One region of the Ewingella sp. S1.OA.A_B6 genome, then DNA from elsewhere that is predicted to be linked to it. Evidence: predicted binding sites of a transcription regulator. Region 1 holds the regulator's gene; the other holds the start of a gene.

Region 1 (5,563 bases):
CTCGCGAAAGAGAGTAAACCAATCGCATTAAGCGCTGCACATAAAAAAAGATATCAACATGCGCAACAGACTGCGATGACCAAGCTGATGCATCAGGTCGGCAAACCCTATCGCTGGGGTGGAACCTCACCGAATACCGGTTTCGATTGCAGTGGTTTAGTGTATTACGCGTACAAAGATCTGATTCGTATCAAAATGCCTCGTACTGCCAACGAAATGTACCATCTTCGTGATGCGGCACCGGTCAAACGTGGCGAGCTGGAAAGTGGCGATTTAGTCTTCTTTAGAATTAATAATCGCGGTGCGGCAGATCACGTAGGTGTTTATGTTGGCAACGGTAAATTCATTCAGTCTCCGCGTACAGGTGAAGAGATCAAAATCACCTCACTGGGCCAAGATTACTGGCAAAATCACTACGTAGGAGCGCGTCGGGTTATGACGCCTAAAACGATTCGTTAAGTCAGTGGTTACGCTAATCAGCGATGAATAGCATTTAACGAAACGTTTATGAAACTTCAGACTGCAAAATAAAAGGGCGTTTCCTGTAACAGGAATCGCCCTTTTATTTTGTTTTTCACTCACCACGTATAAAGTGCAACTACTTCAGTTCATTACTGCTGTAAAACTGAAAGCAACAATCACTGCCAGTGCGCCGACCACAGTAATGAGAGCAAATTTCAAATTGGTATCCATTAAAACCCCTTTCGGATCAAATGTGGCTTTATCATAAGCCATACAGTTTGTGTGCCAACGCATTTTCTCACAGTTTTGTTTTAAAATCTCGTGATCATCCTCCAGGTTATAAAGACTTTTTACTTCCCCTTTAGTCAGATATAAGAGAAAATTAGCGGTTACCACGCTGCGTGCGGGTAGATTCATTCCGATGCTCTTTTCAGACGGTTGTACTTCTCTGAAAAACCCACCAAAGATTTGACTGCTCATCCACACTTCAGCAGTCAAATCCACGCAGGCAAACGATTAACATAATGCTAACGTGCTGAAGCACGTTAGACAGGAGTCATTCTTTTCATGGCAACGATAAAAGATGTCGCAAAACGGGCTGGCGTTTCCACCACAACCGTGTCGCACGTCATCAATAAAACACGTTTCGTCGCCGAAGAAACTAAAGCCGCCGTGCAGGTTGCGATTAAAGAACTGCACTATTCACCCAGCGCGGTGGCGCGTAGCCTCAAGGTCAACAACACTAAATCCATCGGTTTGCTCGCGACATCCAGCGAAGCACCCTATTTTGCCGAAGTGATCGAAGCGGTTGAGAACAGTTGCTATGCCAAAGGCTACACGCTGATTTTGTGTAACTCGCACAACAATCTCGATAAGCAGCAGGCGTATCTGTCGATGCTGGCACAAAAGCGTGTGGATGGTCTGTTGGTGATGTGCGCAGAGTATCCTGATGCCCTGCTCGACATGCTCGAAGAGTACCGTTCGATTCCGATGGTCGTGATGGACTGGGGCGAAGCGCGCAAAAACTTTACCGACAGCATTATTGATAATGCCTTTGCAGGCGGTTATATGGCCGGGCGCTATCTGATTGAGCGCGGCCATCGTGATATTGGCGTGATCCCAGGACAACTGGCCCGTAACACCGGTGGTGGCCGTTTCCAGGGCTTCGTTAAAGCACTGAACGAGGCCAATATTCCGCTACGTGAAGAGTGGGTGGTTCAGGGCGACTTTGAGCCGGAGTCCGGCTACCAGGCAATGCACAAAATTCTGATGCAGAAGCAGCGTCCGACGGCAGTATTCTGCGGGGGGGACGTCATGGCTATGGGTGCTATTTGCGCTGCCGATGAAATGGGCCTGCGGGTGCCCCAGGATATTTCTGTGATCGGGTATGATAACGTGCGCAATGCCCGCTATTTTTCTCCCGCACTCACCACTATCCATCAGCCAAAAGAGCGTCTGGGCGAGATGGCATTTACGATGCTGCTGGATCGCATTATCAGCAAGCGTGAAGAGTCGCAAACCATCGAAGTTCATCCAAAACTGATTGAGCGTCGCTCAGTAGCCGATGGACCTTACCGCGATTATCGCCGTTAGTTCCGATCATTTCGGCTCTTCCAACCCGTAACACCTGCACTTTTGCAGGTGTTTTTAATTGCGCAACCACTCCTGATTGAGGGTTGCCGTATCGCCCAGGTAATCCAGAAGCCATGCAAGAGATGGAGACTGATTACTTTGGTCCCAGGTCAGGCAACAGGCACTCTCAGGAAAAGCGGTTGCCAGCGTCAACACGCTGAGTTTCTGTTGCACTATCCATGTTTCAACCAGATGCACAGGCATCATACCCACACACAGACCTTCACGCAGGCAGTCCATGGCGCAGGTCCAGTCGGGAACCACTAAGCGGCGCTGATTATCCAGCGTCCAGGTATCCCGCTTAGGTAGGTTCCGCGAGGTGTCTTCAATGCACAGAGCCGGATAAGCGCGGAGTTGCTCGTCAATAAGTGGCGCTGTCAATGCCGCCAGAGGATGACCCGGGCTGACGACACAGTGCCAGTCCATAAAACCCATATCCCGAAAGCTGAAACGTCCGCCGGTGGGGACGGCGCGCGTTGCACCGATGGCCACATCCGCACGCCCATCCACCAAGGCATCCCACACGCCGTTAAACACTTCTGAGTGGATAATCAACTCGGTATCGGGAAAGGTTCGATAGAAATCAGTAATAAGACGCCTTAATCGGTCCGGTTTGACAATGCGGTCTACCGCGACATTTAGCTGCCCTCGCCAACCATTGGCAACTTGTTGGCATTGACGCCGCGTGGCTATCATTTTTTTGATAAGCAGGCGCGCCTCTTCAACGAAAACTTGACCTGCGGCAGTCAGTTCCACATCGCGATGACGCCTTTCAAACAGCGGCACGGCCAGCCACTGCTCCAATTGACGAACGGTATAGCTGACAGCAGAAGGCACTCGGTGCAGCTCTTGTGCCGCAGCGCTAAAACTTCCTGTACGCGCCACTGCATCGACCACTTCCAGTGAATATTCTGACCACATACTCTCCCGCCCCTTCTGCTTTCAATTTTTTTGATACAAGAGCGCAAATATTAACGTTTCACAAGGGGCAAGCCAACCTATTACACTGCGCGCCTGAGACTTCCTGCACGTTGTGCCGCTACTGATTTATTTTCGCGTAACAAACATCGCATAAAAAAGAGAAATTCATGAAACCCTCCTTCGGATTTATGCTCTACCTCGCCGGGTTGAGTATGTTGGGCTTTTTAGCCACAGATATGTACCTTCCAGCTTTCAGCACCATGCAAACCACGCTGGTCACCACGCCCGGACTAATCAGTGCCAGCCTAAGTATTTTTCTTGGTGGCTTTGCCATCGGTCAACTGCTGTGGGGGCCGCTGTCTGACAAACTCGGGCGCAGACCTGTGCTTATCGCTGGCCTGACGCTTTTCGCGCTCGGTTGTCTGGGAATGATATGGGTGGAAAATATCTATCTGCTGCTGGCACTGCGCTTTCTGCAGGCTATTGGCGTGTGTGCAGCAGCCGTAAGCTGGCAAGCACTGGTTATTGACCGCTACTCTGCCGACGTCGCCAAACGTACTTTTGCGACCATTATGCCGTTGGTCGCATTATCCCCTGCCCTTGCACCCCTTATCGGCGCATGGGTATTGAACCACTTTGACTGGGAAGCCATTTTCGCCCTGCTGCTGGCCATTGGTGTTCTGCTGTTAATTTTCTCTTTCCGCATTCGCGAAACTCAAAAATCTGCCGTTGGCCAAAAGGCCGACCGGATCAGCTTTTTCAAACTTTTAGCTTCATACGTGTTCAGCGGTAACGTACTTATTTATGCTGCTTGCTCGGCAGGATTTTTCGCCTGGCTGACCGGTTCGCCCTTTATTCTCAGCGACATGGGATATACACCAGGCATTATCGGCCTGAGTTATGTTCCTCAGACTATCGCTTTCCTGGTGGGTGGATTCGGCTGCCGCTTATTGATCAGCAGAATCGATGGCAACCGCATACTTCCCTGGTTGCTCGCAGGGTATGCGCTGAGTGTCGTCGCACTTTATCTGGTGGCAACACTCACTAACGCTTCGCTGATCACCTTACTGATCCCGTTCTGCCTGATGGCGCTGGTTAACGGTGCTTGCTACCCGATTGTTGTCGCCAACGCGTTGATGCCGTTTCCTGCCAGCACAGGCAAAGCGGCTGCGTTACAAAATACATTGCAATTAGGTTTGTGCTTTATTGCCAGCCTGTTGGTTTCTGCGTTTATTGCCTGGCCGTTACTGGCGACCGTTACCGTTATGCTGGGAACGTTGGTATTGGTTGCACTTGGCTTCATGATGGTTAAGAAAAGTGCTAAGCAGGACAATACGATGAAAGCCACAATAAAAAAGCAATTGAAAACAGTCGAAGGGAAAAATGCTAACCAACTGTCATAATAACCTTATGTGACAGTAACTTAAACAATATGCCCGCCGCGCGTGATTTGTTATTGAGAATGCGCGCAGGCGAGCCTATACTCAAAAAAACCGATAAAAATAATATTTATACAATGCTTTTTCGCAAATATTTTCTGGGTGCGGGTCGTGTGTCACGTTTTATACCAAAGTTTTTCACGCGATAGCCTCTCAGGTTGCGGGTTTTCTTCTAATTTCCTCTGTTCATAGTTGCATATCAGATAAGGCGGATTACCGTCTGTTCTCATAATGACCTGCATAAATTGCCTTGGTTTCCCCGGCAGGTTAATAAGTCAGAAGAGCAAGTGATGGAGAAGCTATGAGTTCATCGTGTATAGAAGACCTGAGTATTCAGGACAATCATTGGTATCGCATCGTCAATGAAATGTTGAGAATGGCAGATGTACAGATCAACGGCACCCGCCCTTTTGACATCAAAGTTAAAAACCCTGATTTTTTTAAACGTGTTTTACAAGAGGGTTCTCTGGGTCTGGGTGAAAGCTTTATGGATGGCTGGTGGGAATGCGAACGACTGGACATGTTCTTTCAACGCGTCCTGAATGCAGGCCTTGAAAGCAGACTCCCTAAACATTTTAAAGACACACTCCGCATTGCAGCCGCACGGCTCACCAACTTACAATCCAAAAAGCGCGCCTGGATTGTCGGTAAAGAGCATTATGATCTGGGTAATGACCTGTTCAGTCTTATGCTTGATCCTTATATGCAATATTCCTGCGGCTACTGGAAGGATGCCAGCACTCTTGAGCAAGCCCAGGAAGCAAAATTAAAAATGATATGCGATAAGCTACAATTAAAACCTGGCCTGCGTTTGCTCGATATTGGTTGCGGCTGGGGTGGGTTGTCAGAATATGCAGCAAAACATTATGGCGTGAGTGTGGTGGGAGTAACCATCTCGGCCGAACAGCAAAAAATGGCGCAGGATCGCTGTAAAAATCTTGATGTCACTATTTTGCTACAGGATTACCGCGATCTGGATGATCAATTTGACCGGATTGTGTCAGTGGGAATGTTTGAACATGTCGGTCCGAAAAATTATCAAACCTACTTCGACGTCGTCAAACGGAATATAAAGCCGGATGGCTTATTCCTGCTCCATACGATTGGGT
Region 2 (5,563 bases), on a different contig from region 1:
CTTTGCGCATCATGCGGCTTTCCGGCGCAAAGCGGTGCCAGAACAGCATCCGGCGCTGGAACAGGCCCGGCGTGAGGTCGATCAGTTCGCCGCTTTCCAGTTCTCTTTCAATTTGCAGATGAGGGATCATACAGCAGGTGGTGCCCTGACGAGCCAGCTGCACGAAGGCTTCTGACGAGCTAACGATATGGCACGGTACGCTGCCCGGTGACAGATCAAAGTTCTGTTGCAGGAAAGCCTGATGCATATCGTCGAGATGGTCAAAGGCGACTGCGGGCGCTTTCAGCAGCGCACTACGGGTGACACCATTAGGGAAATAGCGCTCGGCAAAGGGTTTCGAGCCGACGAATAAATAGTCCAGCGCGCCCAGTTGATCCACCAAGCAGCTCGGCAGAGGCTGGGGTTGAATACTCACCGCACCAACGACTTCACCACGGCGCAGGCGTTCTTGCGTGCGAGTTTCGTCTTCTACCTGCAAATTGAGGCGAATAGGGGAGTCAACCAATACGGATTTCAGCGCCGGCAGCAGCCAGGTTGCCAGGCTATCGGCATTGACCGCCAGCGACAGCAGCAGAGGCGTGTCATTGCTGTCGGTACCGCTGTCATTACCCAGCCACTCCTCTTCCAGCAGTTCTACCTGATGCAGCAGCGCCAGCAACTTCTGTCCCTGTTCCGTCGGACGGGGCGGCACCGTACGGACCAGCAATGGCTGGCCGAATAAATTTTCGAGCTGCTTAATGCGTTGAGATACCGCCGATTGAGTGATGCAAAGTTTCTGCGCCGCGCGCTCGAAACCGCGCTCGCGGATCACCGCGTCCAGTGCTTGCAGCGTTCTATAGTCTGGGCGTTTCATCGGAGTTCTGTCTCCTGGATTTGATTTATCCAAATACTATGCCATAGATTTGCCGCTTTAGTGGCGGACAAAATCTTCACGGTGATCGGATGAATGAGATGATAAGTGTGATCTGGCGCGGATCCGGATGACCCAATTTTAGAGGACTTGCATTATAATCACTGGCACTGTTACTTCCACGAAACCCTCCGATCACAGAGCAGAGAAGCCATGATGACTCAGGAAGAATTAAAGAAAGCTGTCGGTTGGGCCGCTTTGGATTATGTCACTCCCGGCACTATTGTTGGTGTTGGCACCGGCTCTACGGCAGCTCATTTTATTGATGCACTCGGCTCTATCAAACATCAGATTGAAGGCGCGGTATCAAGTTCAGATGCATCCACCGCCAAACTGAAAAGCCTCGGCATTCACGTTTTTGACAGCAATGAAGTGGACGAGCTCGAGGTGTATGTCGATGGCGCTGACGAAATCAACGGACAGATGCAGATGATAAAAGGCGGCGGTGCCGCGCTGACCCGCGAAAAAATCATTGCAGCCATTAGCAAGAAATTCATCTGTATTATCGACGCCTCCAAGCAGGTAGACGTGTTGGGTAAATTTCCGCTGCCGGTGGAAGTGATCCCGATGGCGCGCTCTTACGTGGCGCGTGAGTTGGTTAAGCTCGGTGGCCTGCCGGAGTATCGCCAGAATGTGCTGACCGACAACGGCAACATCATTCTGGATGTGCATAATCTGTCCATCCTCGACGCCATCGCACTGGAAAATAAGATTAACGGCATTGCCGGCGTGGTGACGGTGGGTCTTTTCGCCAATCGCGGCGCAGATGTCGCGCTGGTGGGCACTGCTGAAGGCGTAAAAACCGTCACTTTGAAATAATTGATGCCCAGGCGGTTTTTAGCCTGATACTTGATAAGCAGAAGATCTGGCTGCGTGGTTTCTGACGCAGCCAGTCTGTATGCGGTTATAACTCAATGTTATGAATATGATAATTTTCCGGTTGAATCATCTTTTCTTCAAAAGCCTAAATTTGGTGACTTATGTCACGTTTCTCTTTCATACCTCGGTATCATCCGGCCCCGTTTTTCTTACCCAGCATTAAATTCTAAAAAGCCCTGCGCTGGCTGTGCCTTCTGCTGGGCAACAGGCAATCGTTTGTATTGATGATGGCGAATTTTTTGTTATGTTGGCTGTGTTACAGCCTTAAGGTCGCCACGTCAGAAGTAATAAATCGTCGGTCGCAAACATCGTCAGTCAGAAAAATAGGGTCGGGAAATGGCAAAAGTATCACTCGAGAAAGACAAGATTAAATTTTTGTTAGTGGAAGGCGTCCACCAAAGTGCGGTTGATTCACTCCGCGCAGCGGGTTACACCAATATTGAATTTCACAAAGGTGCTTTGGATGTCGAATCGCTGAAAGAATCGATTCGTGATGCACACTTTGTTGGACTCCGATCGCGTACCCAGTTGACTGAAGATGTTTTTGCCGTGGCTGAAAAGTTGATTGCCGTGGGTTGTTTCTGTATCGGTACTAACCAGGTTGCTCTGGATTCCGCTACCCGCCGCGGGATCCCGGTATTCAATGCGCCGTTCTCCAATACCCGTTCCGTGGCCGAAATGGTGCTCGGCGAAATGTTGCTGATGATACGTGGCATTCCCTCAGCCAACGCCAAAGCCCACCGTGGCGTGTGGCATAAACTGGCGGTTGGCTCGTTCGAAGCACGTGGCAAACGTCTTGGGATCATTGGCTACGGCCATATCGGTACACAGCTCGGTATTCTGGCGGAAGGCCTGGGCATGCAGGTGTTCTACTACGACATTGAAAGCAAGTTGCCGCTCGGCAATGCGCAGCCGATTGCGAGTTTGAATGAACTGCTGAAAACCAGCGATGTGATCACGCTGCACGTACCTGAAACGGCAAATACCAAAGACATGATTGGCGCTGACCAGTTAGCGCAGATGAAGCCTGGCGCATTGCTGATTAACGCCTCGCGCGGCACGGTGATTGATATTCCTGCTCTGTGCGATGCGCTGCGCAGCAAGCATATTTCCGGCGCGGCTATCGACGTATTCCCTGAGGAACCGGCCACCAATAGCGACCCGTTCCTGTCGCCGTTGTGCGAGTTTGATAACGTGATCCTGACGCCGCATATCGGTGGTTCCACTATGGAAGCGCAGGAAGGGATCGGTCTGGAAGTGGCAGGCAAACTGGCGAAGTACTCTGACAACGGTTCAACATTGTCAGCGGTTAACTTCCCGGAAGCGTCGCTGCCAGCGCATGGCGCCAGCGCCAGCCGTCTGCTGCATATTCACGAAAACCGCCCAGGCGTGCTGACCAGCATCAACCAGATTTTCGCCGAGAAGGGCATCAATATCTCCGCCCAGTATCTGCAGACCAGCCCACAAATTGGTTATGTGGTCATCGACGCCGAGACAGACGTTGCTACACTGACCGACGCACTGCAATTGATGAAGGCAATACCGGGAACCATCCGCGCACGTCTTCTGTACTAATATGCTGGTCATACTTCGAGCTATAGCGGCGTTGGCTGCCACTCGAAGGATTTATAGAACATCAACATCGATAGATTTTTTCAAGGCGCCTGCGGGCGCCTTTTTGCTGGTCTTTATTCACCACTTCCACACTCTGCCAGGGGTAATAACCTCGGGCAGAGGCACGTCCCACTTCTCCACCGGTAAGTCACTGACCTGCTGACAATCATGCGCCAGTCCAATTGGATAGGGTCCGCCATGCTGCCAGTGCTCAAGCGTGCGGTCATAGAAGCCGCCGCCCATGCCCAAGCGTTGGCCATGCTGATCAAAAGCCACCAGCGGCGTCAGAATAATATCCAGTTGCGAAAGTGGGACGACCTGTGTGACGTCTAACTGCGGCTCGAGTATCTTCAGCCGGTTGCGGATGAGCCGCGTTTCTGGCGTGTAGCGGAGAAACAGTAGATTACCGGGGCTGAAAGGATGTAATACCGGCAGACAAAGCTGCTTGCCGTCCTGCCACAGACGTAAGGCCAGCGGTGCGGTATCGAGTTCGCCATCAAAAGAGAGAAACACTGCGATCGTTGAGGCTACATTAATGCGCGGGTGTGAGGCAACGCGTTGAGCGGCCTGATGCGAAAAATGGGATTGTTGTTCGGGGGTAAGACTTTTTCTGCGTTGGCGGATTTCAGTTCGAAGCGTTTGTCTGGTTAAAGCATGCTGAGGAGTGTGCGACATAGATACAAGAACCAAAAGGATTGTACCGGGAAGAAAGAGGGGATCTCCGAGATGCCGTCGCAGGCTGTAACCCTTGAACCCATGGTTCAAGGTGAACGCGCTGTCGCAGTCTTTAGGCTTCTCGGACGGGCCGAGCATGCGCACCGATTACGGATCATCACATTCTGTTGGTACTAATTATCGGCTCAGGGGACGGGCCCGCTGGCGAACATCTCAGAGAATTCTTTTACTCGTTGCTGACTGCCTGTGACAAGCGAATCAACCCCTTAAGTTATTCGTAAATTGCAGTTATTCGAAAGGTGCCCCTTCACGTTCAGAGATCTTACCTTGTTCGAGCAATGCCTGCTCTATGGTCTGTTGCAGCATCCGAATACGTTGTTCCATATTGGAGGCATAATCACGGGTTTTCAACCGTTCCTGAGCAAGTTCGTGACACACATTCAGTGCCGCGATAAAAACTAATTGCTCTGTATTGGTGACTCTAGTGCGAACTTTAAGATCTTGCAACCGCTGATTAAGATCTTCAGCAGCCATGTTCAATGCTTCTTGTTGTTCTGGCGGACAATTCACTCGTAACGAGCGGCCAAAAATTTGAATATCTACTGGTTGTGCAGACATGCCACCTTCCTGCCTTCTTTGAACGCCGCCCCAACCTGAGCACTGTGTCTCGACACAGGATGTTGGAAGCGACTTCACTATAACTATCTCAATACCAGGTTACAACCCTATAACGAACTAAGTGCTGGATATTTGTCCAGTGCATTTGCCGGCCAAAGTAAGGCTTAACAACTGCCGTTCGCTGGTCTGCTAATCTGGTACTACGACTGACCTTGGTGGTAGCATAACACGAACTTAACCGGCCAACGATGGCGAATACGCATGTCTATTGATAATACTTATCCTACTTATGATTCGTTGGAAAGCGCACTGAAACAACAATCAGTCGCCCTGACGGCAGCAGAAATGCACGGGCTGATCAGCGGCCTACTGTGCGGTGGCAACCGTGACGGCAGTTGGCTGACGCTGGTCCATGATCTGACCAATGAAGGTATGGCGTTCCCGCATACGCTGGCTGACTTACTGCAACAACTGCGAAAAATCACCGCAGATACGCTGGAAGATGACAGCTTTGAATTCAAAATGCTGATGCCTGATGACGAAAAACCAATCTTTGAACGCGCTGATGCGCTTGCCGGATGGGTTAACCATTACCTGCTCGGCTTAGGCATGATGCAACCGAAACTTGCCAAAGTGAAAGGCGAAGTCGGTGAAGCGATTGACGACCTGCGCAGCATCGCGCAGCTTGGCTATGAAGAAGATGAAGATCAGGAGCAACTGGCCGCGTCTCTCGAAGAGGTGGTCGAATACGTCCGCGTTGCCGCGATTCTGTGCTTTGGCGAATTCAGCCACAGCCATCCGCTGGCACCGGAAAGTCCACGCACATTGCATTAAGTTCTTCATGAATGGCTTTATAACCATGAACTA

The links. Region 1 encodes PurR, which represses purine synthesis genes. Its sites were predicted from a motif close to CANGCAAACGTTTGCNTG; they were not measured.
Region 2: a site for PurR is predicted at 1,995-2,012, ahead of serA (phosphoglycerate dehydrogenase). Genes of this name have one in related genera too.

What each region holds. Positions count from the first base shown of each region.
Region 1 covers NZ_JBLJFK010000001.1:764,086-769,648, reverse strand. Annotated here, with positions in the region: gene ACMV8I_RS03780 (C40 family peptidase) at 1-459, shown strand, start outside; gene cydH (cytochrome bd-I oxidase subunit CydH) at 604-942, opposite strand; gene purR (HTH-type transcriptional repressor PurR) at 1,030-2,055, shown strand; gene punR (DNA-binding transcriptional activator PunR) at 2,110-3,015, opposite strand; gene punC (purine nucleoside transporter PunC) at 3,183-4,418, shown strand; gene cfa (cyclopropane fatty acyl phospholipid synthase) at 4,756-5,563, shown strand, end outside.
Region 2 covers NZ_JBLJFK010000006.1:161,900-167,462, reverse strand. Annotated here, with positions in the region: gene ACMV8I_RS14110 (LysR family transcriptional regulator ArgP) at 1-853, opposite strand, end outside; gene rpiA (ribose-5-phosphate isomerase RpiA) at 1,067-1,729, shown strand; gene serA (phosphoglycerate dehydrogenase) at 2,126-3,364, shown strand; gene ACMV8I_RS14095 (5-formyltetrahydrofolate cyclo-ligase) at 3,482-4,078, opposite strand; RNA gene ssrS (6S RNA) at 4,118-4,301, opposite strand; gene zapA (cell division protein ZapA) at 4,367-4,696, opposite strand; gene ACMV8I_RS14080 (YecA/YgfB family protein) at 4,958-5,530, shown strand.